DNA from 4 places in the Nocardia sp. NPDC059240 genome. Region 1 is predicted to be linked to each of the others. Evidence: riboswitches for the same ligand, from Rfam matches in the RefSeq annotation. Region 1 holds a riboswitch; each other region holds the start of a gene.
The links. Region 1 has a riboswitch for S-adenosylmethionine ahead of ACFXHA_RS19265 (rhodanese-like domain-containing protein). Riboswitches for the same ligand answer to the same signal wherever they lie in the genome.

Region 2: linked by a shared signal. The riboswitch ahead of ACFXHA_RS11750 (AfsA-related hotdog domain-containing protein) and the one ahead of ACFXHA_RS19265 (rhodanese-like domain-containing protein) in region 1 are both predicted to bind S-adenosylmethionine.
Region 3: linked by a shared signal. The riboswitch ahead of ACFXHA_RS24995 (ABC transporter substrate-binding protein) and the one ahead of ACFXHA_RS19265 (rhodanese-like domain-containing protein) in region 1 are both predicted to bind S-adenosylmethionine.
Region 4: linked by a shared signal. The riboswitch ahead of ACFXHA_RS09495 (aminotransferase class V-fold PLP-dependent enzyme) and the one ahead of ACFXHA_RS19265 (rhodanese-like domain-containing protein) in region 1 are both predicted to bind S-adenosylmethionine.

The regions. Positions count from the first base shown of each region.
Region 1 is NZ_JBHZAC010000005.1:93,917-101,752, reverse strand. Features, by position in the region: gene ACFXHA_RS19290 (YceI family protein) at 1-9, shown strand, start outside; gene ACFXHA_RS19285 (CaiB/BaiF CoA transferase family protein) at 79-1,176, opposite strand; gene ACFXHA_RS19280 (amidohydrolase family protein) at 1,285-2,154, opposite strand; gene ACFXHA_RS19275 (FAD-dependent oxidoreductase) at 2,264-3,670, opposite strand; gene ACFXHA_RS19270 (hypothetical protein) at 3,893-4,336, shown strand; SAM riboswitch class IV at 4,399-4,514, shown strand; gene ACFXHA_RS19265 (rhodanese-like domain-containing protein) at 4,529-4,951, shown strand; gene ACFXHA_RS19260 (O-succinylhomoserine sulfhydrylase) at 4,948-6,162, shown strand; gene ACFXHA_RS19255 (DJ-1/PfpI family protein) at 6,263-6,907, shown strand; gene ACFXHA_RS19250 (MarR family winged helix-turn-helix transcriptional regulator) at 6,904-7,380, shown strand; gene ACFXHA_RS19245 (HAD-IIA family hydrolase) at 7,382-7,836, opposite strand, start outside.
Region 2 is NZ_JBHZAC010000003.1:305,508-313,343, forward strand. Features, by position in the region: gene ACFXHA_RS11720 (NADP-dependent oxidoreductase) at 1-977, shown strand, start outside; gene ACFXHA_RS11725 (hypothetical protein) at 981-1,637, opposite strand; gene ACFXHA_RS11730 (hypothetical protein) at 1,709-2,365, opposite strand; gene ACFXHA_RS11735 (hypothetical protein) at 2,509-2,907, shown strand; gene ACFXHA_RS11740 (hypothetical protein) at 2,917-3,759, opposite strand; gene ACFXHA_RS11745 (HAD family hydrolase) at 3,753-4,493, opposite strand; gene ACFXHA_RS11750 (AfsA-related hotdog domain-containing protein) at 4,490-5,275, opposite strand; SAM riboswitch class IV at 5,295-5,405, opposite strand; gene ACFXHA_RS11755 (MFS transporter) at 5,507-6,892, opposite strand; gene ACFXHA_RS11760 (FMN-dependent NADH-azoreductase) at 7,146-7,772, opposite strand.
Region 3 is NZ_JBHZAC010000006.1:621,188-629,023, reverse strand. Features, by position in the region: gene fusA (elongation factor G) at 1-1,140, shown strand, start outside; gene ACFXHA_RS25020 (SRPBCC family protein) at 1,292-1,726, shown strand; gene ACFXHA_RS25015 (MarR family winged helix-turn-helix transcriptional regulator) at 1,776-2,189, shown strand; gene ACFXHA_RS25010 (GNAT family N-acetyltransferase) at 2,190-3,038, opposite strand; gene ACFXHA_RS25005 (HAD family hydrolase) at 3,280-3,918, shown strand; gene ACFXHA_RS25000 (LOG family protein) at 3,951-4,427, opposite strand; SAM riboswitch class IV at 4,542-4,659, shown strand; gene ACFXHA_RS24995 (ABC transporter substrate-binding protein) at 4,731-5,888, shown strand; gene ACFXHA_RS24990 (ABC transporter permease) at 5,889-7,778, shown strand; gene ACFXHA_RS24985 (ABC transporter ATP-binding protein) at 7,789-7,836, shown strand, end outside.
Region 4 is NZ_JBHZAC010000002.1:823,153-830,988, reverse strand. Features, by position in the region: gene ACFXHA_RS09520 (SDR family oxidoreductase) at 1-461, opposite strand, end outside; gene ACFXHA_RS09515 (TetR family transcriptional regulator) at 590-1,213, shown strand; gene ACFXHA_RS09510 (hypothetical protein) at 1,303-1,887, opposite strand; gene ACFXHA_RS09505 (DUF2752 domain-containing protein) at 2,013-2,462, shown strand; gene ACFXHA_RS09500 (hypothetical protein) at 2,481-2,669, shown strand; gene ACFXHA_RS09495 (aminotransferase class V-fold PLP-dependent enzyme) at 2,671-3,984, opposite strand; SAM riboswitch class IV at 4,054-4,167, opposite strand; gene ACFXHA_RS09490 (class I SAM-dependent methyltransferase) at 4,232-5,080, opposite strand; gene ACFXHA_RS09485 (MarR family winged helix-turn-helix transcriptional regulator) at 5,178-5,627, shown strand; gene ACFXHA_RS09480 (heme oxygenase (biliverdin-producing)) at 5,784-6,443, shown strand; gene ACFXHA_RS09475 (LysE family translocator) at 6,578-7,210, shown strand; gene ACFXHA_RS09470 (flavin reductase family protein) at 7,229-7,693, opposite strand.

The DNA of each region.
Region 1 (7,836 bases):
GGCGCCTGAGCCATCCTCTTCGGAAAGTCAACGCCCCCTGTGGAATCCACAGGGGGCGCTCGGCTGTCCGGGGGAAGTTCAGTCCGCCCAGACGGTTTCGATCGGGGTGCCCGCGTTCGGCGGCGGGGTCGGCACGGCCGCCGGGGTGCGCGAGAAGCGCGGGGCCGGGGCATGCTGCACGACACCGTCGATCTCGACCAGGCCGGTGCGGGCCTGGATGTGCGGATTCTGTTCCGCCTCGGTGAAAGTCAGCACCGGGGTGGTGCAGGCGTCGGTGTGCTCGAAGATCGCCCACCATTCGTCGCGGGTCTTGGTCTTGAACTTCTCGGTGAACAGCTTGCGCAGCTGGTCCTGACCCGCCGGGTCGAGCTGATTCGGCAGCCCCTCCGGCGAGATCTCCAGCCCGGCAAGCAGTTCCGCGTAGAACTGCGGTTCGATGCAACCCACGGCCATGTACTTGCCGTCGGAGGTCTCGTAGGTGTCGTAGAAGGCCATGCCGGTGTCGAGCAGGTTGGTGCCCCGCTCGTCCGACCACAGGCCCATGCCCTTCATGCCCCAGATCATGTGCGAGAGGGCAAGCGCGCCATCGATCATGGCCGAGTCGATGACCTGGCCCTTGCCGGAGTTCTGCCGCTCCACCAGGGCGGCGAGAATGCCGAAGACCAGGAACATGGAGCCGCCACCGAAGTCGCCGACCATGTTCAGCGGCGGCACCGGGCGTTCGCCCTTGCGGCCGATGGCATTGAGCACACCGGTCAGCGAGATGTAGTTGATGTCGTGCCCGGCGCGGTCGGCCATCGGGCCGTCCTGCCCCCAGCCGGTCATGCGGCCGTAGACCAGGCGCGGATTGCGTTCCAGGGCAGTGTCCGGGCCCAGTCCCATGCGCTCGGTGACGCCGGGCCGGAAGCCCTCGATGAGCACGTCGGCCTTCTCTATGAGCCCGAGCACCTTCTCGATATCGGCCGGATCCTTGAGATTGGCCTCGACGATGGTGCGGCCACGCCACTGCGGGCGCTCCATGAAGCCGGGGAAGCCGCCGGGCCGCTGCACCCGCACCACGTCCGCGCCGAGGTCGGCGAGCAGCAGTGCCGCGTGCGGACCGGGGCCGATGCCGGCCAGTTCAACAACCCGGACGCCCGCGAGCGGGCCCTGCTTGGCGGTGGATGGAGTGCTCACGCCCTACCTCGGTTCATCGTCGAATCCTGTGCACCGGTCCACGAACCGGTGTTGACGCTACGACAATAACGCGAGGCGGCTGGGTGCCGGCAGGGTGGGCGGGATCACTCAGTTGTCGATGATCGGCAGCGGGAGCGTGTCCGGGGGAGGCAGCTTCGGCAGCGCCGAGCGCGGCAACCGCAGGGTCGGCAGTTCACCCGCCGCCATGCGCACGGTCTCCGGGTCGTCGAGGGTGCGTTCCTTGGCGGGCAGCCCGTAGAAGGCGCGGGCATTGTCTTCCAGCACCTTGTGCAGGTCGGAACCCACCGCGTCGGCGATCACGGAGATGTCGGTGTCGCGGAACGCCCGGTCGGCGCGGGTCCCCGGCAGATCGGTCCCGAACATCAGCGCGTCCGGATTCACCGTGTGGATCTTGCGCAGTGCGGAGCCCACATTCATCGACACCCGCCCGAAGCCGGACGCCTTCACCTTCGCCCCCCGGTCGACCAGGTTGAGCAGGTACGGCAGGCAGTCGTCGGACATGCCGAGATGATCGATGGACAGCTTGGGCAGTTTGGTGATGACCGGTTCCAGCGAGCCCAGCATGGACCCGTCGATGTAGAGCTCCACATGCCATCCGGCCAGTTCATAGGCTCGCAAGGCCAGCATGGTGAGTCCGACGATGTCGCCGCCCGCGCGCTTGAGGTTGAACCGGATGGCCCGGACCCCGGCCCGGTTCAGATCGATGATCTGCTGGTCGGAGGCGTCGACGGGCAGCATGGTGACGCCCACCCAGCCCTCGCCGAGAGCGTCGAGGGCCTCGAGTAGATAGCTCTGATCGGTGCCCTGGAAGGATCCGCTGACCACGGCACCACCGTCGATATCGAAGCGGGACATGCGCTTGCGATAGTCGGCGATGGTGTACGGGTCGGGCAGGTAGCCCTCGTTCTCGACCAGCGGGAACCGCGGATCGAAGATGTGGAGATGGGCATCGAACACTTGATCAGCATGCCTCAGAACGGTGACATGTGTGGACAACCTTGTCCGGCAAGCGGATTGGCGCTGGTCAGGGCGTCCTGTCCAGCGCTGATCCGAAAATCCTGACGGGTCAGGAAATCTTGTCGGGCTCGGAGGCGGCGAGCATCTCGTCGCGCTCGACGACCTTGACGCGCTCGCGGCCCTGCGGCTCGCCGAGGGCGCGCTCGTGTGCGTCGAGGCGGTACCAGCCGGCCCAGGTGGTGAACGGGATGCCCTTGGCCTCGAGGAAGTCGGTGACCGCGTCGCGCTCGGGGCGCGGGGCCGGGACGAAGTTGGCGGCGTCGTCGAGCAGGCAGGCGATGGTCTCGTTGGCGTCGCCCTTGGTGTGGCCGATGAGGCCGACCGGGCCGCGCTTGATCCAGCCGGTCACATAGGTTGCGGGCGCGTAGCGATCAGCGCCGTCCGCGTCCTCGTCGACCAGCACGCGGCCGGCCTCGTTGGGGACGGTGCCGGCCTGGTCGTCGAAGGGCAGGGCCGGGATGTTCTGCGACAGGTAGCCGACCGCGCGATACACGGCCTGGATGTCCCAGTCCTTGAATTCGCCGGTGCCCTTGCAGTTTCCGGTGCCGTCGAGCTGGGTGCGCTCGGTGCGCAGGCCCACAACCTTGCCGTCCGCGCCGAGGATCTCCGAGGGGTTCTCGAAGAAGTGCAGGAACAGCTTGTGCGGGCGGTTGCCGACATCGCGAATGGCCCACTGCTCCAACGTATTGCAGATCATGTCGACCTGCTTGGAGTGGCGGCGCGCGGCTTCGGAGCCCTCGTCGTAGTCGATGTCCTCAGGATCGACGATGACCTCGATGGTCGGCGAGTGGTCGAGTTCGCGCAGTTCCAGGGGGGTGAACTTGGCCTGGGCGGGACCGCGGCGACCGAAGACGTGCACTTCCAGCGCCTGGTTGGCCAGCAGGCCCTCGTAGACGTTCGGCGGGATCTCGGTCGGCAGCAGTTCGTCACCGGTCTTGGCCAGCACGCGCGCCACGTCCAGGGCGACGTTGCCGACGCCGAGCACGGCGACCTTCTGCGCGTCCAGCGGCCAGGTGCGCGGCACGTCCGGGTGTCCGTCGTACCAGGACACGAAGTCCGCGGCGCCGAAGGAGCCGTCGAGGTCGATGCCCGGAACCTCCAGGGCGCGGTCGGCATTGGCGCCGGTGGAGAAGATGACCGCGTCGTAGAACTGCCGCAGGTCCTCGAGGGTGATGTCGACGCCGTAGTCGATATTGCCGAGCAGACGGACCTGGTCCTTGTCGAGGACCTTGTGCAGCGCGGTGATGATGCCCTTGATGCGCGGGTGATCGGGGGCGACGCCGTAGCGGATGAGACCGAAGGGCGCGGGCATGCGCTCGTAGAGGTCGATGCTGACCCCGTCGAACCCGGTGGGTGCGTCGGACTTCATCAAGGCATCGGCGGCATAGATACCGGCCGGTCCTGCGCCCACGATCGCAATGCGTAGCGGGCGGGTCGCTGCACTCTGTTCGGTCATTTTTCCGCGCACCCTTTGGGTCGAAACCAACTTGCCGTCAAAACTTAGCCGTCGTTCTTAGCTTAGGCTAAGTTGACGCCCGGACTTCAGGTGCCATCATCGGCCCCCGACGCTGCAGCGTTGCTGCGTTGTCCTGCTATTCCCGCGCCTCGGGCGGGAAATTCTGCTGATTCTATGCGATGGCATTCGAGGTCCCTCGCACCGACCAGGCATGATCTACCCATGAGCGACGCGGAGGAGACAGTCGAGGATCCGGTCCAGTTCGATCAGAACGAGACGCGGAGCATGTGGCCATTCCTGGTCGCGGCCGGTCTCATCGCGTTCGTGATCCTGGGCATCGTGATCGCCACCCTGGTCTCGCCGGTTGAGAAGAATGTCACAGATACCGATCGGCTTTCCGCACCCGCGGGCAACTTCATCAAGTACCGCAGCGACAACGGCAAGTACGAACCGAGCTTGGCCTGCAAGGGATTCGACGAGAACAACTCGCCGCTCAAGATTGCCGTCGAGACCGGCGGCCCGATCAGCTTCGACGCGCTGAAGGACCCCGTCATCGACGGCGACAAGGCCACGGCGCAGGTCAGTTTCAGCGCCGGTGGCGCCCAGACCACCTCCACCTGGCACTTCACCAAAGAGAATTCCCGCTGGTTGGTCTGCAGTTCGTGACAAGGTCCGAAGTCCGGCGAACCGTTTGACACGAGTGCCGGTTTTTCGGCACTCTCATCCCAGGTCATGAGTATCAGCGTCAAGCCCCGGCTCGCTGATCGGCAACCCTCCTCCGCGGTGGGGTGCTCCGGGTGACGACCTGGCCACGCACCGAGCAGCGGTGCGGCAAGTGCGGATTCACAGGAGGTACAGGTGAACTACGCGGGTGACATCACGCCGAAGCAGGCGTGGGAGTTGTTGCGCGACAATCCGGATGCGGTGCTGGTGGATGTCCGCACCGAAGCGGAGTGGCGTTTCGTCGGGGTGCCCGACACCAATGGCATCGGCCGGCCGACCGCGCTGATCGAATGGGTGGACGCCACCGGCGCGCCCAATGCGCGGTTCGTGGACCAGTTGCGGCAGGCTCTTGCGGCGCGCCCGCAGGATTCGGACGCCCCGGTGCTGTTCATCTGCCGCTCGGGCCAGCGCTCCATCGGCGCGGCCACCGCGGCCACCACCGTCGGCATCTCCCCGTCCTTCAATGTGGTCGACGGGTTCGAGGGTGCACTGGACGGCCAGGGTCATCGCGGCAGCACCGGCTGGCGCGCCGACGGACTCCCGTGGAGGCAGTCATGATCACCGGCGGTTCCTTCGAAAAGCCGCTCCCCGAGGGCGTCGGCCCGGCCACGCAGGCCGTGCGCGGCGGCACCCGGCGTTCCGGCTTCGACGAGACCTCCGAGGCGCTGTTCCTCAATTCGGGTTTCGTCTACGAGAGCGCCGAGGCCGCGGAAGCGTCCTTCACCGGCGATATCGAGCACTTCGTCTACTCCCGCTACGGCAACCCGACGGTCGCCATGTTCGAGGAGCGGCTGCGCCTGATCGACGGCGCGGAAGCCTGTTTCGCGACCGCCTCGGGCATGTCCGCGGTGTTCACCGCGCTGGGCGCGCTGGTGGCCGCCGGCGACCGCCTGGTCGCGGCGCGCAGCCTGTTCGGCTCCTGCTTCGTGGTGGCCAACGAGATCCTGCCGCGCTGGGGCGTGGAGACCGTCTTCGTCGACGGTGAGGATCTGGACCAGTGGGAGCAGGCGCTGTCGGTGCCGACCACGGCCGTCTTCTTCGAGACCCCTTCGAATCCGATGCAGACCCTCACCGATGTGCGCGCGGTCTCCGATCTCGCGCACGCGGCGGGCGCGAAGGTGGTGCTGGACAACGTTTTCGCCACCCCGCTGTTGCAGCGCGGTTTCGATCTGGGCGCGGACATCACCGTCTACTCGGGCACCAAGCACATCGACGGCCAGGGCCGGGTGCTCGGCGGCGCGATCCTTGGACCGCAGGACTACATCGACGGTCCGGTCAAGAACCTGATGCGCCACACCGGTCCGGCGCTGAGCCCGTTCAATGCCTGGACGCTGCTCAAGGGCCTCGAGACCATGCCGCTGCGGCTGCGTCAGTCGGTGGATTCGGCGCTGAAGATCGCGCAGTTCCTGGAGGACCACCCGGCCGTGGCGTGGGTGAAGTACCCCTTCCTGTCCTCGCACCCGCAGTACGAGCTGGCCAAGCGGCAGATGTCGGGCGGCGGCACGGTGATCACCTTCGAGCTGAAGGCTCCCGAGAACGAGGCCAAGAAGCGCGCTTTCGAGGTGCTCAACCGGTTGCGCATCATCGATATCTCCAACAACCTCGGTGACGCCAAGACCCTGATCACCCACCCGGCCACCACCACGCATCGCGCGATGGGTCCGGAAGGCCGTGCGGCCGTGGGCATCACGGACGGGGTCGTGCGCATCTCCATCGGCCTCGAAGATGTCGAAGACCTGCTGGGCGACCTGGACCACGCCCTGAGCTGACGAATACCGAAATGGCCGGAACCCAGCGGGTTCCGGCCATTTGTCGTTTCCGGGGGCAAAGTTATTGACAGCATGCTGTCAAATATGACAGCATGCTGTCATGATGAAAACAGTTCACATGGCCGTCTACGACACCTTCTCGGACTGGGAGGTCGGGCATGCGACCGCGCACATCAATCGCGAACTCTGGCACCGGGAACCCGGCACCTGGCAGGTGAAAACCGTTGGGATCAGCACCGATCCGGTCACATCGATGGGTGGCATGCGGATCGTGCCCGATATCGCACTCGCGGATCTGAAGCCCGCCGACAGCGCGATGCTGATCCTGCCCGGACTGGCGACCGAATTCGATCCGGCCAGCCCGATCACGATCTTCGCGGGCAAGGCGCGAGAATTCCTGACCGCCGGCGTCCCGGTCGCCGCCATCTGTGGGGCCACCTTCGGACTCGCCAAGGAAGGGCTGTTCGACGAGCGTCCGCACACCAGCAACGATCCGGGTTACCTGTCCATGAGCGGATATTCGGGCGGCGAGCATTACGTAGCGGAGACCGCGGTGACCGACGGTGATCTGATCACCGCGACCGGCACCCGCCCCGTCGACTTCGCCCGCGCGATCTTCGCCCGGCTCGGCATCTTCGAGCCGCACGTGCTCGAGGCTTGGTACAAGCTCTACGGAAACAATGATCCGGCAGGCTTTTACGAGCTGTTCGAGTACGAACAGCAGCGCGCGGCAGCCGCGCAGTGACTCGCGCCGACGAGCAGCCGACTCGCACCGATCAGCAACTCTTCGCCACCGCGGCGGTCACCTCGTTCAAGTTGAACGGCCAATTCCTTGCGGTCGCCGAGGAATTGGCCAAGCCCGCCGGGATCACCGTGGCCTGGTGGCAGGTGCTGGGCGCGGTGATCCGCGAGCCTCTGCCGGTCGCGGGTATCGCGCGCGAGATGGGCATCACGCGTCAGAGCGTGCAACGGGTGGCGGATCTACTGGTGGACAAGGGGTTCGCCGAGTATCGGCCGAATCCGGCGCATCGCCGCGCCAAGCTGGTGGCGATCACCGATGAGGGGTACGGCGCGGTGCGGCAGATCGATCCGCAGCATGCGGCCTTCGCGAAACGGCTTGTCGCGCAGGTGGGCCGGGAGAAATTGGCTCGGATCGTGGACGCGCTGACGACCCTGTCGGCCGCCCTCGACGCACTCGAGGGCGACACGACGGACTGAACTACGGCGCGAACGGGTCCTTGGTCTTGCCGACCAGGGCCGCGACCGACGGCAGGATGGTGGTCGGGCGGTACGGGAACTGCTCGACCAGGGCCGGGGTGGAGATGCCGGTGGTCACCAGGATGGTGCGCATGCCCGCCTCGAGACCGGCGATGACGTCGGTATCCATGCGGTCGCCGATCATGACGGTGGACAGCGAGTGCGCGCCGATGCGGCGCAGCGCCGACCGCATCATCAGCGGGTTGGGCTTGCCGACGTAGTACGGCTTGCGGCCGGTGGCCTGGGTGATGAGGGCTGCGACCGAGCCGGTGGCGGGCAGGATGCCCTCGCGGGAGGGTCCGGTCGCGTCCGGGTTGGTGGCGATGAAGCGCGCGCCCGCCGCGACCAGCCGGATGGCGGTGGTGATGGCTTCGAAAGAGTAGGTGCGGGTTTCGCCGAGCACCACGTAGTCCGGTT
Region 2 (7,836 bases), on a different contig from region 1:
TCGGCATGCCCGAGCAGGAGAACTTCCGCACCGAGACGGTCGAGCTGGAGCCGCCGAAACCCGGCCAGGCGCTGTTGCAGACGCTGTACCTGTCGCTGGATCCGTACATGCGCGGCCGCATGAGCGACGCACCGTCCTACGCCCCGCCGGTCGAGGTCGATCAGACCATGTGCGGCGGCACGGTCTCGCAGGTCCTCGAATCCACCGATCCCGCACTGCGTTCCGGCGATATCGTGCTCGGCTACGGCGGCTGGCAGACCCATTCGGTCGAGTGGGTGGCCGGCCTGCAGAAGCTGGATCCCGCGCTCGCGCCGCTCACCACCGCCCTGGGTGTCCTGGGCATGCCGGGTCTGACCGCCTATTCCGGCCTGCTGACGATCGGTAAACCGCAGCCCGGTGAGACCGTCGTGGTGGCCGCCGCGACCGGCCCGGTCGGCGCGACCGTCGGCCAGATCGCGAAGATCAAGGGCGCGCGGGCGGTCGGCATCGCGGGCGGCCCGGAGAAGGTGGCCCTGCTGCGGGAACGCTTCGGCTTCGACGCGGCCATCGACCATCGTGCCCCGGATTTCGCCGAGCAGTTGGCCGCCGCCACCCCCGACGGTATCGACGTCTATTTCGAGAATGTCGGCGGCGCGGTCTTCGACGCGGTCCTCCCCCGCCTCAACCAGTACGCCCGAATCCCGGTGTGCGGCTTGATCGCCAACTACAACGACACCGATCTCCCGCCCGGCCCGGACCGCCTGCCGCTGATCATGTCGGCCATCCTGCGCCGCAGCCTGACCGTGCGCGGTTTCATCGTCTCCGAATTCATGAATCAGGCCGCCGAATTCATCCCCGCCGCCGCGCAGTGGCTCGCCGAGGGCAAACTCACCTATCTCGAGGATGTCGTCGACGGCCTCGACCACACCGTCGAATCCTTCCAGGGCCTGCTCACCGGCAAGAACCGGGGCAAGCTGGTCATCAAGGTGTCGGAGTAGCCGCTACTTCATAGCGGTCATGTAGGGCCGCAGGCCGAGCGTGATGTCCACGCACGCACCCAGCAGGACATCACGCTCGACCGGGTCGAGCGGATGCTTCAGCCACAGCCGAGTGCCCAGGATCGGAACCGGCAGCGCCTGCCCGGCCCGATCCCACCAGAACGTTTCGTTGTAGAGATCGCTGACGATCCGCCGCACAGTCCACCCGCCGACCGTGCGCACCACGTCGAGACGGGCGTTCTCCTCACCCATGCGGTCGAGCACAATCATGCGGAACAGCTCGGGGGTGCGGGGTTCCTCGGGGTCGGGCACGAAGTGGAAAAGCGTTCCCGCCGTGGACCCTACGGCCGTCGAGGTGTCCGCGCGCTGGATGGTGCCGATGGCGGTACCGTCGCCCCGGCTCAGCACGGTCGGGGCGGCATCGCGCGACTCCACCCACACCACGGAGCCGTCGGCGTAGGTGATGCGATGCTTGCCCGCGCCACCGTTCTTGAACCCGAAGAGGATGGCCGTCTTGGCCCCGAACGCGTTTCCGGCCCCCTGTACCCCGACGGCGAGCGGATCACCGGGCCCGGCGTTGAACGTGATCTTCAAGGCGTTGCTCGCCTTGTGAACGACCCGGCCCTCGATCATCGTCGAGCCGTCCTGCGGCGCTGACATCGTTCGATGGTAGGCCCGCCGCAGCTGGTCCGAGGGGGTTTCGGCGGGCCACGCCGGAGGCGACGCGCCGCCTAGCCGTTCGGGAAGCCGACCTTGGCCAGTGCCGTGGTCCAGTCGGTGGCGATGGCCACCTGGGCGTCGACGAGGGCGACCTTGCCGCTGCAGATCAGGGTGTGCAGCTTGTTCTCGACGCCGTCCTTCGGATTGTTGGGTCCGGCGCCGGCCTGGTGGCCGGGTGACGGCGGTTCGACCCAGATATTGCGGGGATCGTTGGGGTCGCCGCCGATCTCCAGGGAGATGAGGTGGTCGTACTCGGCGTCGTGGGGGTCGCCGGTGTAGTCGTAGGACTTGATGTTGGCGGCCTTCTCGGTATTGGTGACCGAGCTGCTGGGCCGAATCGTGGCCGTGTAACCGGATTTACAGATGGTCTCGGCCAGATTCGCCGCTGTCACTTTGGGATTGGTGGCACCGGGGGTGCAGGCCGGGTCCGGCAGTGGCTCACCGGCGGCGGTCTTGCGGTAGTGGCAGCTGCCGGGCGCGGGCTGCGCGGCCGCGGTGTAGCTGGACTGCGGACCGGGACCGACCGGTATGGTCCCTTCCTTCTCCTTGGCCGCAGGCTGCGGAACCGCCTGTGCGGGAGCATTGGCGGGCTTGGCCGCCTCCTTGGAACATCCCGCGATCAATCCCACGACCAGCAGAGCTATCGCAAGCCCTTTGTGCGCCTTCATAACTTCCCCTGCTCGAGCCGGACAGCAGCCTAATTGTGCGTTACCACTTGGCGATCGGCTACCCGCACCGACGACACACCGGGAGGAAACGCGGAAAACGACACCCACCCGGCCAATACAGACCGACCAGTTATGCTGCAGCGATGGCAGCAGATCCGACCGGTAAGTCCGGAGTACGCACCCGCGCTCTCGCCCTCGGTGGCCTGCTGCTCGGTACCGGCACCTTGCATTTCGTCATCCCGAAGTTCTTCGACGGGTTGATCCCGCCCGAGCTGCCGGGCGAACCCCGCACCTACACCCAGGTTTCGGGCGTGGCCGAACTGACCGCGGGCACGCTGCTGCTGGTCCCCCGCACCCGCAGCCTCGGCGCGCGCCTCGCGGTGCTCATCTTCCTCGCCGTCTTCCCGGGCAACCTGCAGATGCTGCGCGTCTGGTGGCCCAGCGATATGCCGATGGTCATGAAACTCGGTGCCGTGCTGCGGCTTCCGCTGCAGATTCCGATGGTGACCACCGCGCGCAGGGTGTACCGCGACGCGCGGTGATCGACCGGTTCAGTCCCGGGTCACGAACTCGTCGAAGACCGGGTCGGGCAGTTTGAGCTGGGCGTGAATATCACCGCCCAGCCCGAAATGTCCTATCGCGCCGCCGTAGTTCTGCTGATAGCTCTGCCAGAGCACCACCACGCTGATGATCCGGTTCGCTCCCGGTAACGCCGGATCCGGGAACGGGTTGGGCAGCACGGCCCGGTAGGTCGCCGTCCCGTCCGCATCGGTGATGAAGACATTCGGGACACCCAGCGGCCCGGGCCGGGTCGGTGCGTCCCGGTCCAAGTCCTTGGCACGCAAGGACATCACCGTGTAGAGCGAGTCCGGGATGAGCCCGCTGAACTCGAACCGGAACTCACCGTGGCGAGCCTCCTCGTCGACCGTCACCTCCAGGGTGCCGCGTGCCTTCAGCCACTCCCCCAGCGTCACCGCCGTGGTGAGCTTGCGCCCGTCCTCCGGTCGGATATCCGGAATCGGTGTCTCGTGGAACGGGTAGCTCGGCCGCCGCACCGTATCGGCGTCCGGCCGCTGGTCGGGGGCGAACACCATCGGATAGTTGTTGGCGGGCAAGGGCAGTGGCAGCGTGTGCAGCACGCTCCCGGCGTCCGCGTCCGGCAGTTCCTCGGGCAGTTCCCGCACGATCGTGTACGCCGCCAGGTCACCGAACTTCGGTACGGCGGTGTCGGCGGCGACGATGGCCCGCCCCCACCGCCGGGTGACCGTCCCGTCCGGACCCGGCACGGTGAGGTAGCCGACGACGATGAAATTGCCGTCAGCGTCCAGGACTTCGCTCGGCGGATACAGCGGCCCCTGCGTGGTCGGGGTCAGGTCGTAACTCTTGCTCACCATACGGACAGTGCTTCCTGCTCGGAGAGAAGGCGACCCGGATCGTCGACGCTGTCGCCGACCCGATCGCCGAGATGAATCCACCCGGTGCTGCCACCACGGTCTGCAGAAGCATGCGCGGTGAGGACCGCGTCGTCACCGCGAAAACCCGGGTGCCCCACGGCTTGTAGGAACGGCAGATCGCTGGCGTGATCGCCGTAGCCGTAACTGTGCTCGCGGGCGATCCCGTGCTCACGCAGGTATTCGGCCACGGCGGCGGCCTTGGCATGGCCGATCATGGGCCGCCACACCTCGCCGGTCAGCACGCCCTGCTCGTCGACCACCGGGGTGGTGGCGATGACCTGGTCGGCCCCGAGCGCCGCCGCCACGGGCGCAATGGCCGCCGGGAACGATCCCGACAGCAGCACCGTGGCATGTCCCGAATCGCGGTGTGCGCGCAGTGTTTCCACCGCCTCGGCGTAGTAGCCGCCGCCTCCCGCACCGAACTGCGCGAACCAGCGTCGCCCGGCCTCGGCCAGCGCATCGGCCCGTGCCCCGCGGTAGGCCCGGTAGTAGTGCCGGTTGACCTCCTCCCGTGGTGTCCCGGCCGCGGCCCGCTGTTTGATCTCGTCGCTCAGTCGCGCGTATTCGCTGCCATCGTCACCGTTCTCGGCCAGCCAGAAGCGTTGGAAGGCGAACATGCTCTTGACGGTGATGAGGGTTTCGTCGACGTCGAAGAACGCCGCGCCGGCGGTCATGCCACTTCCAGGTAGGCCGCGATCGCCTTGGCCGCCTTGTGCCGTTCGATCTGGGAGATGCGCTCATTGGGCAGTGCGGCATAGGTGATGCGGGTGGTGGCGACGCTGCGGTCGAGCTGGCGCACATCGACCTCGATGGCGAACTCCAGCTTGGCCGGATCGGTGACCGAGATCGGAGTGAGCACCGCGTGCAGCGTGGCGGGCAGGGGAAACAGGAAGGACTTGAACTCCAATTCGATGCTGTTCCACACGATATAGAAGTGCTGTTCGGGCCAGCGGCGGCCGTACTCGAGTTCGAACGCGCCGAGGAACAGCTGCCGCACCGCCTCCACGATCACGATGCCCTGCACGTGTTCGCCGGTCTGATGGTCGAGCAGCAGTTCATTGTCGCCGTGGATGCGCAGGTCCGCCCGGAACTCGGTATCGGACTCGCGAATCAGATTGGCCAGCAGCACATTCGAGTGCTGATACTTGTGCACCTGGTGGCGCGGGGCCGGTTCGTCGACCGGTCCGCTGACCCGCAGTCCGGCCGGGGCGTGCACCAGCGCCACATGCTCGACATAGTCGAGATCGTGGCGCGTGACCCCCTGGCCGAGCCGCACGGTCAGCGGCCGGTCCGACTCCCGCCACCGGCCGCCCCGTAGCGCGGCCACCAGCCCCGACACCGTGAAGGCCCGGTCGTCCGCGGCGATGCCCCGGAAGCGGTCGGCCACCAGCAGCACCTCGCCGACGGCCACCTCCTCCGCCACCGCGGACACCGAATCGAGCTGGGCTACAGACATTTTCCCTCCGAGAGCAAACGCAAGACGCTTATGGCGACGCTCGCCGCCATCCGGTCGTCACCCGGAGCACCCCGCCGCCGTGGAGGGTTGCCGCCCAGCCAGCCGGGGCTTGACACTGGAACTCATGACCGTGATCGAAAAGTTATGCGGCCCAGGGAATTTCAGAAACAGTTTCAACCACACCGATCGAAACCCGGACACGAAGGACGCCGCTGTCCCCCGCGCTCCGATTCACTCCGCGGCAGCCACGCCCACGCGCGTCGAGGCGGCAGCCAGTGCCGCGCCCACCGCCGCCAGCACCGCGATGGCTAGCGCGACGGCCGAATAGCCGTGGTGGGCCACCAGATTGGCGATCTGCGGGCCCGCACTGGCCCCGACGAACAGGGCGAAGGTGTACAACGCCGTGGCGGTGCCCCGCGCCGCCCCCGCATGCACCGCGATCGCCTGCACCGCCGTCGGAGCCGCCACCGCGATCGCCGTGACGAATACGAACAGCCACACCGCAACCCAGACGCCGCCGAACGGCACCGCCGTGATCGCCGCCGCGCCCGCCGCGATCGCCAGAGCGACGATCAAGCGGATGGCCGGGGCGATAACGCCCAGCCGCCCGGCCAGCAACGGCACCGCCACCATGGCCGGAATCGCACTGGCGCGCAGCGCAAGCAGGGCAGCATTGCCGGACCCCACCCCCTCCGGCGGAGCGAGCTGAACACCGGTATAGATCCCCACGAACGAACCCAGAATGGCCAGGCAGCTCAGATAGAGCAACGCCAGCCGGGCCTGCCCCAGCAGAATCCCGAAAGGCGCGAAGACACTACGCACCCCGCCGACCGGCGCAGCATCCGGTACCGGCACCGCGACCGACACTGCCGACGGCGCGACCTCCGCCGCCTCGGGCACTGCCTCCGCGACCTCGACGGCCACCGGCATGCCGTCCGCCGACTCCGCACCTACCGCCGATGCCGACCTCGGTCCGGCCTCCGGTGCCCCATCCTTCGGAGCAACCCGTAATGGCGGTGGCACGGCCGCCGGCGTGGCGGCCGGCGCCTCCAGCACCACGTGGAGCAGCGCCGCCGACAGTGCGAAAGCGATTGCGCCCGCGATGAAGATCGCGTGCCAGCCGAGTGCGTTGCCGATGAGCTGGGCCAGGACCTGTGCCACCACTCCCGCTCCGAGGAAGGAGCTGGTCAGGCAGGTGAGGGCGAAGATCCTGCGCTGCGGGGCAATTCGCTCGGACAGGTAGGCGAAGGCGGCGGGGGCGAAGAAGGAAGCGGTGAGCCCCTGCAGGATTCGCGCCGACAGCCCACTCACCAATCCGGGTGCGAGCGCCACCAGCAGTGAGCTCACCACCGTCGCCAACAGCCCGCCGACAATGACCGGCCGCCGCCCCCACCGGTCCGACAGCGGCCCCGTTACCAGGAATCCCGCCCCGTAGGCGAGCCCGAACGCGGTGGTTGTCCAGGTGGCCGCAGACTTGGACGTATCCCAGTCCACCGCAAGCCGATTCAGCACCGGCAACACCGCATACAGCTGCCCGACCACCAGAATCCCGACCGCACACACGGCCGCAACCGTGCGCCCGGTCGGTGCCCATTCCGACTCGGCGGTACCGCGCACCGCGAGAGATCCATCGACCGCGGGGGCTACATCCACCTCCAGAGATACGCCCGCCGCTGCCGGTATGTCCGCCGCAGTAGATACGTCGACCTCGGAAGCCCCTTCCCCCTCTGGAGATACGTCCGCCCCGAAAGGTACGTCCACTGCCGCAGATACGTCCGCCTCGGGAGATACGTCCGCGGCGGAGGTTGTGTCGGCCTCGGGCACCGAATCTGTTTCGAGGGCTGTGTCCGTGCCGGACGGGCGGTTCGGGTCAGTAGTCGGCGGCGAGGTCACGGGCACGCTCCTGGGCGGCGATGAATCCCGCTTCCGGGTTGTCGGTGAGCACGGTGGGTGCGAACCGGATTTCGGCAATGTCCTTGATGCCGACGAAGTTCAGCCAGTCGGCGACGAAGGGGGTGGCGAAGTCGGAGCCGAATTCCACTGGGACGCCGGGCTGGTGGACGCCGCTGGTGTAGACGGTGACCGCGCGTTTGTCGGTGAGCAGGCCCGAGTAGCCGGTCTGGGGGTCGAAGTTGAACGCCCAGCCGGGCTGGGTGATGATGTCGACCCACTGTTTGAAGATGTAGGGCACGCCCGCGTTCCAGATCGGGATGTTGAGGACGTAGAGATCCGCGGCCGCGAAGCGGTCGAATACGGTGCGCGCCAACTCCCAGGCGGCGAGCTGCGGGGGCGTCTGGTCACGACCGGTGAACAGCGCGAGCTTGGCTTCGGCGGCGTGCGTGCCGAAGTCGGGCAGTTCGGCGTCGAACAGGTCGAGGGTGTCGACGGTGAGTTCCGGATCGCGAGCGGCCAGCCCGTCGATGAAGGTCTGGGCCAGCGCCCGGGACTGGCTGTGCGCACCGCGCGCCGAGGCATTGACATGCAGCAGGGTGGTCATCGAATTCCTTTCGTGGACAACGAAGTCCACGTCTATCAAGATCCACCCACCCGGCACGACGGTT
Region 3 (7,836 bases), on a different contig from region 1:
CCGGCGGAACCGCTTGCCGCGCTGGCGTTCAAGGTGCATGCCACGCCGACCGGGCGGCTCACGTTCGTGCGCGTCTACTCGGGCGTCCTGGCCAAGGGCGACACCGTGCTCGACGCGGGCGGTGGCCGCCGGGAACGGATCGCTCGCATCCTGCGGGTGCAGGCGGATCGGCATCAGGAGGTGGAGTCCGCGGTGGCGGGCGACATCGTCGCACTGGTCGGGCCCAAGGCGGTCCGGGTCGGCGCGACGCTGTGCGCGCCGGACGCACCGGTGCAACTGGAGCCACCGGTTCCGACCGAGCCGGTGGTGTCGGTGGCGGTCGAGGCGAAATCCAGCGCCGAGACCGAGAAGCTGGCCGTGGCACTCGCGCGGCTGGCGGACGAGGATCCGTCGCTCACGGTGCGGACCGATCCCGAGACCGGGCAGACGCTGCTGGCCGGGCTGGGTGAGCTGCATCTGGAGGTCGTGGTGGAGAAGCTGCGCCTCGACCGTGGGCTGAGCGTGTCGGTCGGCAGACCGCAGGTGGCGTACCGGGAGACCGTAGTGCGTGGCGTGCGGGGTCTGGTGTATCGGCACGTCAAGCAGGACGGCGGGTCGGGGCAGTGGGCGCACATCGTGCTCGATGTGCAGCCGCTGGACGAATCCGATTCCGGGGCGACCGGTTTCGAGTTCGAGTCCACGGTGGTCGGCGGCCGGGTGCCGGCGGAGTTCGTGCGCGCGGTGGAGGCCGGGTGCCGGGACGCGCTGGGCGAGGGTCCGCTGGCGGGTCATCCGGTCACGGGTGTGCGGGTCACGCTCACCGATGGTGCGACGCATTCGAAGGATTCGTCGGACCTGGCCTTCCGGACTGCGGGCCGGCTGGGCATGCGGGAAGCCTTGCGCGCCAGCGCCATGGTGGTGCTCGAACCACTGGTGGAGCTGACCGCGACTGTGCCGGAGGACTATGTCGGCGCGGTGCTGGGTGATCTGGCCGCGCGCCGCGGCCGGGTCACGGGCTCGGTGACCCGGATCGGTTCCGTGGTGCTCACCGCCACGGTGCCGCTGGCCGAATTGTTCGGCTACGCAACGCGTTTGCGTAGCCGAACGCAGGGTCGGGGCACGTTCACCACGTGCCCGCTGGGGTATGCCCCGGCTGCCTGACGGGTCCGATCCGGGGCCGGTGGCGGCGACAGTCGATGTCGTCCGCCGCCGGTCCCGGTGTTCGTCGCGGAGGAAATCTGCCGCTGGGGGTTGTTTGTTGTCGCGACTACAGTTACTGTTGTCGCAACAACAGAAATTCCCCCGAGTGGAGATGATTCAGATGATGTACTCGTTCAGCGAAGCGGCCGTGATCAAGGGCGATGTCGACAAGATCTGGGCGGTCGCGACCGACGTGAACCGGCTGGCCGAATGGGACCCGCACGAGGAGAAGTCCCGGATCGACGGTGAGTTCGCGCCCGGAACCAAGGGGTGGGTGAAGCCGAAGGGGGCCCCCGCCGGGCCCTTCACGATCGTGGCAGTGGAGCCTGGGAAGTCGTGGAGCAGTGAGGCGGGCATCCCGTTCGGGAAGCTGCGTGGTCGCAATACCTTCGAGGACCTCGGTGATGGGACGGTGCGGGTGACGAAGAATGTGGAGATCCACGGGCCGATGGGTCCGTTGTTCAAGCTCATCTGGGAGAAGCGGATGCGGGCCGATATGCCGCTGACCTTCGCGGCCATGGAACAGGAGGCGCTACGGCGTGGCTGAAACACCGGGTAGCCCGCGGGAGGCACGAGGCGTTCCGCGGGGGCCGCTCATGAGTCCGGGGTTCTGGCTGCACCATGCCGCACTGGAATGGCGGGCGACGCTGGAACGCAATCTGCGCCCGCTCGGGCTGACCCCCACCCAGTTCAACCTGCTGGCCTCGGCCGGCTGGCTGAGCCGGCAGGGGGAGTTGCCGACCCAGCAGCAGGTGGCGGACATGTCCGGGTCGGATCGGATGATGGCGTCCAAGGTGATTCGCGGGCTGGAGGAGCGCGGCCTGCTGGTCCGGCAGGCAGACCCGGCCGATGCCCGCGCCCTGCGCATCGAACTCACGCCCGGCGGCCGGGAATTGGTGAGCAAGGGCGTGCAGACCGCCGTCGACACCGACGTCCAGCTCTTCGGCGCTGACGGGGACAAGCTGCGGGAGCAGCTGAAACCCATTGCCGCCCACCGACTGCCGGACTGATCAGCCCTTCACCAGGATGGCGCGGGTGTAGAGCAGAGCGAAGCCCTGACGCTGGACATTCTGCTGGGATTTCGAACCGGGCTGGGTGGTGACGACCGCGATATCGCAGCCCGCCGCCGTCGCCTCGGCCAGCCGGACCGACAACAGGGACGACTGCACGCCGTGTCGCCGATGCGCGGGATCGGTTGCCGCACCGGTGAGTTGGGCGACACCCTGCGACATGCGCATGCTGGCCCCGCCCGCGACCGCACCGTCGCGCCGGGCGAGATAGCGCTGCACCCCGGCCGCGCCGATCAGATCGCGCATGGCATTGGCGATGATCTCCGGCGGAAACTCCTCGTGCGAGGCGACACCCTGGGTGTCGGGATGCGCGAAACCGTCGGCGACCACATCCAGCCAGGCATCGAATTCGCCCTCACCACTGTGCTGTACGTCGACGCCGTCGGCGACGACCGCCGCGCGCTCGCCGCCGAGTTCGATACCGAGCACGTTCTCGAACGACACCAGTCGATAACCGCGCTCGGTGAGCAGTTCACCCACCCCCGGGTCGCCCAGCTGCGACACTTCGGCCTGCACCGCGGTCTTCCGCTCCGCGAACAGCTGCTCGATCTGCTCGAGCTCGGCCACCATCGGGACCCCGGCGAAGCCCAGCCCGGCCACCTTGTTGAGCGGCGAACCCTCCTCGGCGAAGGCGGCCACCCCGCCCGCGACCGGAATCACGAACCCGGCCGTAGCGCCGAGCCGCGCCGCCGCGGCCCCACCGCCCTTGCTGATCAACTCCGCCTCGACCCGCTCGATGCGCGCCGCCAGCTCCGTCCCGCAGAAAAATGTGCCCTGGTCACCAGCCATGCCCGCCAGCCTAATTCGCGCGGCCGCGAGATCGCCTTCGCTTTTCGGCGCGGCCGCCGATGAACACCGGCCGCGATCGCTGTCGTCACGATCGCCGAGCTGAACGTGCGCCGCCGGGTATCGGCGCGCCGACGTTGGACGAGCCCGCACGCGCCGGCGGTGATAGCCCGCGGCGGTAGGGCTGTGGGGGAAGCGGGTCGGTGGTGCCGGGCGGGGAATCGGCGGGCCGTAGGGTCGGGGGGTGGCTTTTGATCGTGCGACCGGACCGGCGGGCGGCCTCGTGGTGGGGTTCGACCTGGATATGACGCTGATCGATTCGCGGCCGGGGATCGCGGCGGTGTGGGATGCGGTGGCCGCGAAAACCGGCGTGCCGATCGACTCCGAGCTGGTGGTGTCGCGGCTCGGGCCGCCGCTGGCGGATGAGGCGGCGCAATGGTTTCCCGAGCACGAGGTGCCGGGGATCGTGGCCATGTACCGGGAGTTCTACCCGGACCTGGCGGTACAACCCTCGGAGAACCTGCCCGGTGTCGTCGACGCTCTCGCGGCCGTGCACCAGGCGGGCGGGCGGGTACTGGTGATCACGGCCAAGAACGAACCGCACGCGCAGCTGCACCTGGATCACCTCGGCCTCGAGGTGGATGAGCTGGTCGGCGGGGCGTGGGCGGAGGAGAAGGGGGAGGTGCTGCGGGAGCGCGGGGCCTCGATCTATGTGGGGGACCACCTCGGGGATGTGCGCGCGGCCAAGGTGGCCGACGCTGTCTCGGTGGCCGTGACCACCGGCCCCTATGCGGCCGAAGAGCTGTCGGCAGCCGGGGCCGATGTGGTGCTTGATGACCTCACCGAGTTCCCGGCGTGGCTGGCCGGCCACCTGGGCGGATAGAACGCGCCGGAATGACGAGGTGGAGGCGACGGCTACAGCGGGGGCGCGAGGGCGAGGGTGACCGCGTGGGCGGGGTCTAGGGCAGGGAGGGTGGCGTCGACGGGTTTGCCTTCGGCGTCGTGGATTCGCCAGCCGTGGAGGGAGATGACGCGGGTGGCGCGGTGGTTGGCGAGGGCCAGTTCGGAGAGGGTGCCCCAGGAGCCGCCGATGATGATGACGGCGTCGGCGGAGGCGATGAGGATGGCGTTTCGGGCTTCGCCCATGTTCGTGTAGAGGACTGCGGAGAGGCCGGGGCAGGCTGTGGCGCGGTCGGTGTCGGGGCGGATGCCGATGACGAGTCCGCCTGCGCGGGAAGCGCCTTCGGTGACGGCGGCCATGACGCCGGTGCCGCCGCCGCAGAGGACCGTCGCACCCGCGGTGGCGAGGAGGCGGCCTACTTCGCGGGCGGCCGCGGCGTCGCGAGGGGTGCAGTCGCGGGGGCCGCAGACGGCTATTTGCAGTGGTGGCAAGGGTTTTCCTGTCGTCGGTGTGCCGCGGTGGTCGTTCGGGGAGACGGGGTTGTTGGCATCAGGCTGATTCGAATCCTGTCGTCTTCCCGGTGGACACGGCTACCTTTTGCCCACGGTCACGAGTATCAGCATGTTCGAGCCCCGGCTCGCTGATCGGCAACCCTCGCTTGGCGGTGGGGTGCCCCGGGTGACGACCAGGTGGTGTCGTTCGCGGGCATCGCAAGCGCTAACAGGCCGTGCGTGGCAGTCACGGTCGTGTCCCCATGCCCGGTTGGCGAGCCGGCGCGGAGTGTAGAGGTTGCAATGAGCAGGTACTGGTCCCGTGGTTTCGGCCGGGTGGCGGTGGGTGTCGCGGCGGCGGCTCTGGTGGCGGGACTGGCCTCGGCCTGCTCCAACGACTCATCCGGAAGTAGCTCGGACACCGTGTATTTCGGCGTTTCGGGTCCGAAGACGGGTGGCTCTGCCGAATACGGGCGGCTCTGGCAGCAGGGTTTCGATCTGGCGTTGGACGAGATCAATGCCAATGGCGGGATCAATGGCAAGAAGGTCGCGCTGAAATGGGAGGATTCGCAGTCGGATCCGAAGCAGACCGTGCCGATCGCGACCAAGTTCGTGGGCGATCAGTCGATCATCGCCGAGCTGGGTGACTTCTCCTCGCCGGCCTCCATCGCGGCCTCGCCGGTGTACAACCGCGGCAAGCTGGTGCAGTACGGCTTCACCAATTCCTCGGTCGATTTCACCAAGGGCGGCGACTATTCGTGGAGCCCGTCCATCACGTTGGATGTGTTCCAGGAGCGCAATGCCGAATGGGTGAAGTCGAAGGCCAAGAAGGTTTCGGTGGTCTACCTCGAAACCGACTGGGGCAAGCAGGCTTTCCAGTTCTTCCAGCAGTTCGCCAAGGAGAAGGGCATCGAGATCGCCTACTCTTCCTCGATTCTGCCGGACTCGCAGGACTTCCGGCCGGTGCTGATCAAGGGCCGCGACGCCAACCCGGACGCGTTCGTGCACCTGGGTTACGGTCCGGACGGCGCGCTGGTCGTCAAGCAGCTGCGTGATGTCGGGTTCAACGGCCAGTTCTTCGGCGGCCAGAACACCCCGCAGTTCATCGATCTGGCGGGCAAGGCGGCCGAGGGCGACATCGTGAACGGCGTGTTCACCCCGTCGGATCCGAGCCCGAAGATCCAGAGCTTCACCACCAAGTTCAAGGCCAAGTTCAACACCGATCCGGGTGACTTCAATGTCTACGCCTACGACGCGCTCAACACCCTGGTGAAGGCGGCCAAGTTCGGCGGCGCGACTCGGGAGGGCGTGCTGAAGGGGCTGCGCGAGGTCAAAGACTTCGACGGAATCGGCCTGGGCACCTTCGCCTTCGATCAGCAGACGCGGCGGCCGAGCGGGGTGAAGCCGATCGAGCTGATCCTGCAGAACGGCAAGTTCCTGCCGGTCGGAAGCAATAAGTAGATGTTCGACACGCTTATCGCGGGTCTGGTCCACGGCAATGCGTACGCGCTCATCGCCGTGGGCATCACCCTGATCTTCGGGGTCAGCAATGTCATCAACTTCGCGCACGGCTCGATCTTCGCGTTCGGGTCGGTGCTGGGCTGGTGGCTGATCGCCCAGCACGGGCTGGCCTGGTGGGCCGCGCTGGCCGTGGTGGTCGTCGCGACCGCGCTGGTCGGCATCGCCATCGACGTGCTGGCGGTGCGGCCGCTGCGCCGCGCCCCGGCCATTGCCGCGCTGCTGGCGACGGTGGCGGTCGGGCTGATCATCGAGAACGTGGTCGCCCTGGTGTTCGGGCCGGATACCCGGCCGTTCCCACAGGTGTTGCCCACCAACAATATTCGGGTGGGCGGGGTGCGATTGGGCACCTCGGACGTGGTCATGTTCGCCATCACCCTGACGGTGATGGCCGGGCTGTGGGCGTTCCTGCGCTACAGCCGCCACGGCCTGGCCATCCGCGCCACCGCGCAGGATCCCGATGCCGCCGCGCAGATGGGGATCGGCGTGGGGCGGGTGCAGTCGCTGGCCTTCGCCATCGCGTCCGGATTGGGCGGGCTGGCAGGCATTTTCGTCGGCCTCTACAACTCGAATATCTCCCCGACCTCCGGCGGCATCGTCGGCATGACCGGGTTCGTGGCCGCCACCATCGGCGGGCTGGGTTCGATTCCGGGCGCGGTGGTGGGCGGTTTCGTGCTGGGGCTGGTGGAGGCGTTCGGCATCTACTGGTTCGGGGACGGGTACCGCGATCTCATCACCTTCGGGCTGCTGGTGATCTTCCTCGTGTTGCGGCCGGGCGGGCTGCTCGCACGGCCGCCCGCCATCGAATCCGAGCCCATGACCGGCACCTTCCTCGGGGCGGGCCGGGAACTGCGGGTGCGTTGGTGGCATGCGTTGATCGCGCTCGGTATTGCGGGCGTGGGAATTCCGTTGGTGGCCAACGACTACGGCATTTCGGTGGGCACTCAGATCCTGGCGTACGCGATCATCGCCGTCTCCATGACGCTGGTGGCGGGGTCGGCGGGACAGCTGGCCATCGGTCAGGCCGGGCCGATCGCCATCGGCGCGTATACCTCTGCGGTGCTTACGGTTTCGCACGGGTGGGCGTTTCTGCCCGCCATCATCGCGGCGGGAATCGTTGCCGCCGTAGTGTCCTCGGCGCTGGCCGCGCCGCTGTGGCGGCTGGGCGGCCACTATGTGGCCATCGCGACCCTGGGCATCGGCATCGTGACGGTGGCGATCATCCGCAACTGGGAGTCGGTGACGCGCGGCAGTTACGGCATCTTCGGGATTCCGGCACCGAAGATATTCGGCTACGAATTCACCACGCACACCGACATTTTCCGGCTGGAGCTGGTGGTGCTGGCGATCGCAATCGCGGTGATCGTCGGGGTGCAGCGGTCCCGGTTGGGGATCGCCATCCGGGCGATCGGCGCGGACGAGGTGGCGGCGCGGTCGGCGGGTGTGCCGGTGCGCGACTACAAGGCGCTGGCCTTCGCGGTCGCGGCGTTCTTCTCCGGGATCGGCGGTGCGTTGCTGGCGCACCAGTACTCCTACATCGACCCGACCGTATTCAACCTGCCGATGTCGCTGCTGGTGGTGACCATTCTGGTGCTCGGCGGTACCGCCTCACCGTACGGCGCGGTGCTGGGCGCGGCCGTGCTGATCGGGGTTCCGGAGGTGCTGCGGCTCGCCCCGTCGTGGCGAATCGTGTTGTACGGGTTGGTATTGCTGCTGGTGGTGCGGTTCCGGCCGCAGGGAATTCTGGTGAGGAGGGAGCGTGTCCGTGACAACGAACGCAGTGCCGATAACGAACGCAGTGCCGGCAACGAGCTCGAACCAGCCACCGCCTGAAGGTGAGGCGGTGCTGCGGGTTACCGGACTGCGGCGCGCCTTCGGTGGCGTGCAGGCC
Region 4 (7,836 bases), on a different contig from region 1:
CGGCCCGGAGAGCGGCCCATCATCGAGGAGATATTGACGACCGAGCCGCCGTCGTTCTTCAGCATGTACGGCACCGCCGCCTGGGTGAGGGCGTGTGCGGTGGAGACATTGAACCGGAATGCCTCTTCGAGGAATTCGGGGGTGGTGGTGAGGAAGGTATTGGGCATGGTGCCGCCGACATTGTTGACCACGATGTCGAGGCGGCCGAGTTCGGCGGCGGCGGTCTCGGCCAGTGCGGTGACGGCCGACAGGTCCGACAGGTCGGCGGGAACGGTGACGACCTTGCGGCCCAGGGCGCGGATCTGGTCCGCCACCTCGTCGAGTTGGGAGGCGGTGCGGGCCGAGATGGCCACGTCCGCACCGGCTTCGGCGAGGGCGAGGGCGGTGGCGGCACCGATGCCGCGGCCCGCGCCGGTCACGACGGCAACGCGGCCGTCCAGTCGGAAGGTGTCCAGGATCATCGCGAAATCAGTCCTTCTGCGTGACGACAGTCACAAGCAGCTTTAAGCATTTACTCTTAACCGTCAAGGACAAGTTCTTTATTCGCTGGTGAACGGCTATCGTGCAGGCTGTGGCAAAGGAGTTACCGGTGACCGGGGCGCGCGAGCGCATCATTCTCGCGGCGGAGCAACTGATCGCCGAGCGTGGGCAGGCGGTGCCGCTGCGTGATATCGCGGCGGCCGCGGAACAGCGCAATAATTCGGCGATCCAGTACCACTTCGGATCCCGCGACGGGCTGATTCTGGCCGTGGTCGAATACCGGCTCGCCACCCTGGAGGTGCGGCGGCTGGAACTGCTCGCCGAACAGGCCGGAGCCGGCGCGACCGGGGTGCACGACCTGCTCGAGGCGCTGGTCATTCCCATGCTGGAACTGAGCGATCGGCACGGGATCCACCACTACGCGCGGTTTCTCGAACAGATCCACACCCACCCGGCGGTCACCGATGCCGCCAACCTGGACTCCGCGCGGCGCACCTCGGTGCGGGTGATCATGCGGCAACTGGAAGGCCGGCTCACCGAGCTGCCGAAACCGCTGCGGCTGAGGCGATTACGGGCGCTGCCCACGGTGCTGTTCGCGCTGCTCGCCGATCACGAACGGGCAGTCGAGGCCGGACGGGTGGCGGCGGGGGACGTGGCGTCCTGGGGTGAAATCGTCGACATGCTCGCGGGCGTGCTCACCGCACCGGTCGTCGAACGCGCACCCATTCGCTGACGCCCGGATTTCACCCTTGCAGAGAACGACAGCGGTCCGCGTCGAGACCAACACGACGCGGACCGCGAAAACAATGCAGTCGGAACGACTTACCGCTGCTGCGGTGGGTAGTTCGGCGGCGTCTGCGAGTAACCCGGCTGGTAGCCCTGCTGCTGATATCCGCTCGGCTGCGTCGGATAGCCGTGCGGGCCGGCCTGATTCGGCTGCGGCGCGGGCCCGTTCGCCCGGGTGGGATAACCCTGCGGTGCGGGGGCGTAGCCCTGAGCCGGACCCTGGGGAGCGAACTGTCCGCCCGGTGCGGGATAGCCCGGCTGCGGGGCCGGGTAGCCCGGACCACTCGGAGGCGGCGGATATCCCTGGTTCGGTGCGCCCGCGGGTGGCGGGAGGTACCCGGACGGTGCCGGATAACCCTGGGCGGGAGTGTTCTGGTGGTCGTAGGGGCTCGGGGCCTGGGTATAGGCGGGAGCGAAACTCGACGCGGTGGTCGTGGATTGCCCCCTCTTCTTGAGCGCGAAATAGGCGCCCACGCAGATGAGGATGAAGACCAGCAGGCCGATGATGCCGAAGACACCGTCGATCAGCCGGACCCCGACCCGGATGAGAATAAGAACTGCGACGGCTCCGACCGCGGCCAGAATGCCGCGAATCTTGTTGCCGCCTTGGTTTTGTGGCATGAGTGGAATTCCCCCGACTCGAAAACGATGGCCGGGGCAGCATACCCAAGCGCGCTTGGCCGGGTGGGGTGCGAAGTTCAGTGCGACCTGGCAGGTGGGGGCCGGTGCGGCTACCGTTGGTGGTCGTGGATACCACGGCAGCAGTGACCCAATCGCCCGCGCGTTCGCGGTGGCTCGGCCTCGGGGCGCCGCTGTTGGCGGGCGGGGCGGTGGCCGGCGGGCTGGCGTTGCTGCATTTCCGGGATCCGCACGTGAGTGGGGCGTACGGGTACTGCCCCTTCTATGAGCTCACCGGGTGGTGGTGTCCCGGGTGCGGCGGGCTGCGCGGGCTGCACAATCTCACCGAGGGGCATGTGCTCGATGCCATCCACAGCAATCTGCTGCTGCTGCCGCTGACACTGGGATTCACGGCTTGGTGGGTGACCTGGCTGGTGGCGGGGTGGCGGGGTAAGCCGATGCCGCCGCGGCTACCGCAGGTACTGCCCAAACCGGCATTGTGGGTGGCACTGGCATTTCTGATCGTGTTCACCGTTGTGCGGAACACACCGTGGGGAAGCTGGATCGCACCCGTTTAGTCGGGGCATGCTCTGCGTATGAGCGATTCGCTGCGGGAGCGTGTGCGGGAGAAGCTGGTCCGGCAACTCGCCGAGGACGGGCCGATAGATGCGGATCTGGACGATGCCCGGCAGCTCTCGGTCCGCGAGGACCTCGAACTGCTGGACGCCGTGGCCGATGACGATCCGGTCATCGAAGACCTCGCGGCCCGCTATCTCGTGCCGTAGTTCAGAAGCCGCAGGGGGCCGCGCCGTCGGCCGAGTTGCCGAACGGGCGGGTTTCGGGGACCGGGTTCCAATGTCCTTCGGTGCGGCCGTAATTCCAGGCGGGGCCGTTTTCGACCAGGGTGGAGATGGCGTCGATGAGGCGGTCCACGTCGGCGGCGGTGGTGCCGAGGCCGATGCTGGCGCGCAGGGCCGCGTCCACGCCGAGGCGGGCCAGCAGCGGGTGCGCGCAGAAGCGGCCGTCGCGGACGCCGATGCCGTGCTCGGCCGAGAGGTAGGCGGCCACCTGGCCGGGCTCGAAGCCGTCGACGGTGAAGGCGACGATGCCGACGGCGTCGGTGCTGTCACGCCAGATACGCAGGAAGTTCACGCCCGGAACGGTTTTCAGGCCGTAGCGCAGGCGGTGGGTGAGGTACTGCTCGTGCTCGATGACGGTGGTCTCGTCCAGATCGGCGAGGGCGTCGCAGGCGGCGGCCAGGGCGGCCACGCCCAGCACGTTCGGGGAACCGGCCTCGTGACGCTGCGGGGCCGGGGCCCACTCGACGCCGTCGGTGGTCACCGAGCGCACCGCGCCGCCACCGGCCAGGTACGGCTCGGCCTTGTCGAGCCAGTCGCGGCGGCCGACCAGCACGCCCGCGCCGAACGGTGCGTACGCCTTGTGGCCGGAGAAGGCCAGGTAGTCGATGCCGGCGGTCTGCAGATCGATGCGGCGGTGCGGGGCCAGCTGGGCCGCGTCGACCAGGATGCGGGTGCCGCACTGGTGGGCGATCCAGGCCAGCCGCTCCAGCGGCAGCAGTTCGCCGGTCACATTGGAGGCACCGGTAACCGCCAGCAGCGCAGCGGGTTTCGAGCACAGCTCGGCGACGACGCGCTGAATGGTCTCCTCGATGGTGTCGGCGACGGCCACCACCCGGCGGCCGTGCCGGGTCCAGGGCAGGAAGTTGGCGTGATGCTCGACATCCAGTACCACGGTGTCGCCGGGCACACAGGAGGCCAGCAGGTTCAGCGAGTCGGTGGTGTTGCGGGTGAAGACGACGACCTGGTCGTCGGCCGCGTTCAGGAAGCGGGCGACCGAGCCGCGGGCCGACTCGTAGCAGTCGGTGGAGACCCGGGAGGCGTAGCCCGCGCCCCGGTGCACGCTGGCATAGAACGGCAGTAGCTCGGCGACGCGATCGGTGACCTGCTTCAGCGCGGGAGCGCTGGCGGCGTAGTCGAAGTTGGCGTAGCCGATGGTGCCGCCCTGTACGAGCGGCACCTGGAGATCACAGCCGGACACGGTGGCGAGGGGGGCACAGGTCTGGTCGGCGAATGCGGTCATCACGAAATCCCATCGGATTCATGGACACACGATCGAGCTGTATCCCCTTCAAGAGGGCAAGTGATCGAGAGTCCGCGCTTGCCGCGCCCGGTCGGGCGGCGGCCCGGTCGTCACCTGGAGCACCCCACCGCGGAGGAGGGTTGCCGACCAGCTAGCCAGGGCTTAGTGCTGGTACTCATGACCTGATTGGAGACACTGGCAGATGCCGCGCGGACTTGTCAACCCCTCCCGGTCCGGGCGTCCGCCGTCACGATTTGCGCGCCGATACGCACCGCTCGAGGTCGGGCACTCGGATCTCGCGCCCGATCGGAGTCAGATAGCTCGCGGTGTGCTCCGGTCCGCCCGCCTGCTCGATCTCGTGCCAACCGTAATCCGCCAGTAGTGCCGAGACCTGATCCGGTTGCAGGCCGAAATGCCAGAGCGGCTGTCGCGCAACGAATCTGCGGTAGGTGGGAGCGCAGCCCTGAAGGTTGGTGCCGTCCAGAAAGTCTTGCCGGACATAGCTGAAGATGAGCTCGCTACCGGTCGCTGCCTTGCCGAGAACTGAAAGAGTCGCTCGGACAGCGGGTTCGGTCAGGTATTGCGTAACCCCTTCCCAGAGGAAGAGAGTCCGCGCGTCGAATCGGTATCCGTGCTCGATCAATACGGTGGCGAGATCGTCGGTCTCGAAGTCGATCGGCACCTGGGTCACGCTGTCGGGCAGCGGAATCCGCTTGCGCTTCTGGGCAATATTGATCGGCAGATCCACTTCGAAGGCGGGAATTCCGGCGGGTGCGGCCAAGCGCAGCGCCTTGGTGTCGAGTCCCGCACCGAGCACCACGACCGCCTCGATGCCCTCGGCGATCGCGGCCACGGTCCGGTCGTCGAAATATCGTTTGCGGCAGGCGAGACTCTCCCACGCGCCGACTCCCTCGCGGTTCATGACCGCGCGCAACAGCCGCCGCCCGGCCGGGAGCCGCACCAGCGGCCGCAGGCCCGCGGGCAGCATGCGCATCGCGAGTTCGTCTGTCAGAAAGCGCTTTTCGGCGGGCTCGAGGTCCTCGGCCGCGGCGATGAGAATCGGGATCAGGGATGTGTCAGCGGCGGTATTCGGCATGGTCGCGCTATCCTTTCCTGCACCGGCAAAGTATCTGAGTGGAGGAAGTAGTTGCATGAACGCAGATAAATCTAAGTCCTCCCACCCACAACCGTCAATGGATCGGCTCGAAGGGCCGTACCGCGAATACGTCACTGCGCAGGCCGTCATCGCCCAGGCCGCCGCGTCCGCGCTCGGCTTGGGGGCCACCGACTTCTTCGCGCTGAACCTCATCGCCCTGGCCGGATCGCTGACCGCGGGCGAACTCGCGTCGCGGACCGGACTGTCGACCGGTGCGGTCACCCGGCTCATCGACCGGCTGGAACAGGGCGGATTCGTCCGGCGGGTGCCGGATGCCACGGACCGTCGCAAGGTGCTGGTCGAGTCGATTCCGGATTCGGACGGCCGGATCGAAGCGGTGGTGGCCCCGCCGCGGGACCGGTTGGCGGAGATGTTCGCCGACTACGAGCCCGAGCAGCTCGAGGTGCTCTTCGACTACTTCACGCGGGCCACCATCGCGCTGCGGGAGGCCGCCCACGACATGCTCGACCGGCCCAAAAAGGTGTGATCGACGGCACGACCGTATCGGAAAAATCGTCCGAAAGTTGGAGTGGGTGGGCCGCAAAGTTCGAATCGCGAGATCGTTGCTGAAGCGTATGGTCGAAGGGAAGTTAGGGTAGCCAAAGTGGGGTGCCCCCGGAGTTGATCACGAGGAGCCTCGACCATGTTGGAGACCAGCACCCCGTTCTCGACGCTCATTCGCACCGCGACCGAGCAGCAGCACAACGAGGCGGAACACTCCACGTTCATGAGCGACCTGTTCGCCGGGCGGCTCGGGGTGGAGGCGTTCTACCGGTACACCTCGCAGCTCTGGTTCGTTTACGAAGCCCTCGAAAAGCATTCCGAGGCACTGGCTTCCGATGCCGTCGCGGGTCCGTTCGTCAAGCCCGAACTGGCGCGGCTGGCCTCCATCGAGGCCGATCTGGCCCACCTCGGTGGCGAGAACTGGCGCGATGAGCTGACCCCGCTGCCCTCCACCGCCGCCTACGCCGCCCGCATCGACGAGTGCGCGAGCGAGTGGCCTGCCGGGTACGTCGTGCACCACTACACCCGCTACCTGGGTGATCTCTCCGGTGGCCAGGTCATTCGTGATACCGCCGAGAAGCTGTGGAACCTGCCCAAGAAGGGCGACGGCGTGCGGTTCTACGTGTTCGACGGCATCGGCAATCCGGCCGCGTTCAAGCGTGATTACCGCCAGGCGCTGGATCAGCTGCCCCTCGAGGGCGCCGAGGTCGAGCGCACCCTTGACGAGGCTCGGCTCGCTTTCACCATGAACACCAACCTTTTCAGTGAACTCGGAGCGGAATTCAGCGCGCGGAACTGAGGACTCGCAACGAGCGAGGCCGTTGATCCTGTAATCCAGCAGGGTCGGCGGCCTCGTCTGCGGTCGGCCGCGTTCGTCGGGGGCGAGGTCGGCGGCTCTTGTGCTCGGGCGGGTGGTGAGTTGCCATGGTGGGTATGAGTTTTCCGCTGCTGCTGAGTTTCGTCGGGTTGTGCGTGCTGCTGGCGCTCACGCCGGGGCCGGATACCTTTCTGGTGCTGCGATTTTCGATGGCGGGATCGCGACCGGGGATCGCGGCGGCGGTGGGGTCGGCGTTCGGCGGGATCGTGTGGGCGACCGTCGTGGCCGCGGGGGTGGCGGCGTTGCTGGAGCAGTCCGCGACCGCGTATCGGACGCTGAAGGTGATCGGCGGGATCTACCTGCTGTACTTGGGGATTCGGGCGCTGCTCGCGCATCGGCGTGGGCAGGCGACCGAGGCGGCGGATGAGCCGGTGCCGCAAGGGAAACCGGTGAGCATGCACTCGGCATTCGCTGCGGGATTGCTGTCGTGCATCTTCAATCCGAAGGTGGGGTTGTTCTATCTCGCGGTGCTGCCGCAGTTCCTGACCCACGTGACATTTCTGAACACGCTCACCCTCGGCGCGATCGAATCCAGTGTCGCCGCAATCGAGATGGTGCTGCTGGCGGTGGCGGCCGCGCGGGCGGTGGCGCTGTTGAAGCGGCCGAAGGTCCGGGCCGGGCTGGAGCAGGCCAGTGCGGCGATCCTGGCGGCGCTGGGCCTGGGGACGGCGGCCTCGGCCGCGACCTAGCTCGGAGCCGGCAGCGGGTCAGTCGGCGATCTCGGCGCGGTGGTAGACGCCGTTGTAGTACACCAGCGGGCCGACCGCGGGGGAGTCCTCGGTGTTGTCGTGCACCTGGGTGACCAGGCCGATGACCAGCGTGTGGTCGCCGATGGGGAGCAGTTGATGCACGGTCGCGCGGACCCAGATCGGGGTGCCGTGCAGGACCGGTTCGCCGGTGCCGAGCGTGGCCCATAGCGACCGGTCGGTGAAGCGTTCCTCGGCGGAGCGGCTGAAGCGCTGGGCCAGATGCTTCTGATGCTCGCCCAGGAAGTGCACGACCACGGATTCCGCCCGCAGCATGGCCTCGATGCTCGAGGAGGTCTCGGCGATATTGAACGAGATGAGCGGTGGCTGCGCCGACAGCGAGGCGAACGAGGTGGCGGTGAAACCGACCGGACCGTTCTCGGAGTTCAGGGTGACGATGGTGACGCCCGCCGGATAGTGCCGCATCGCGGCGCGATACTGCTGCGCGGTAATGCCGCTCAGATCGTCGGGCACGTGTAGCTCGGTGCCGGGCGTCTTGGAATCGCTCACGTCACGAAACTACGTGGTCGACCGCCCGGTTATTCCACGCTGTAAGAAATCGCTCACGC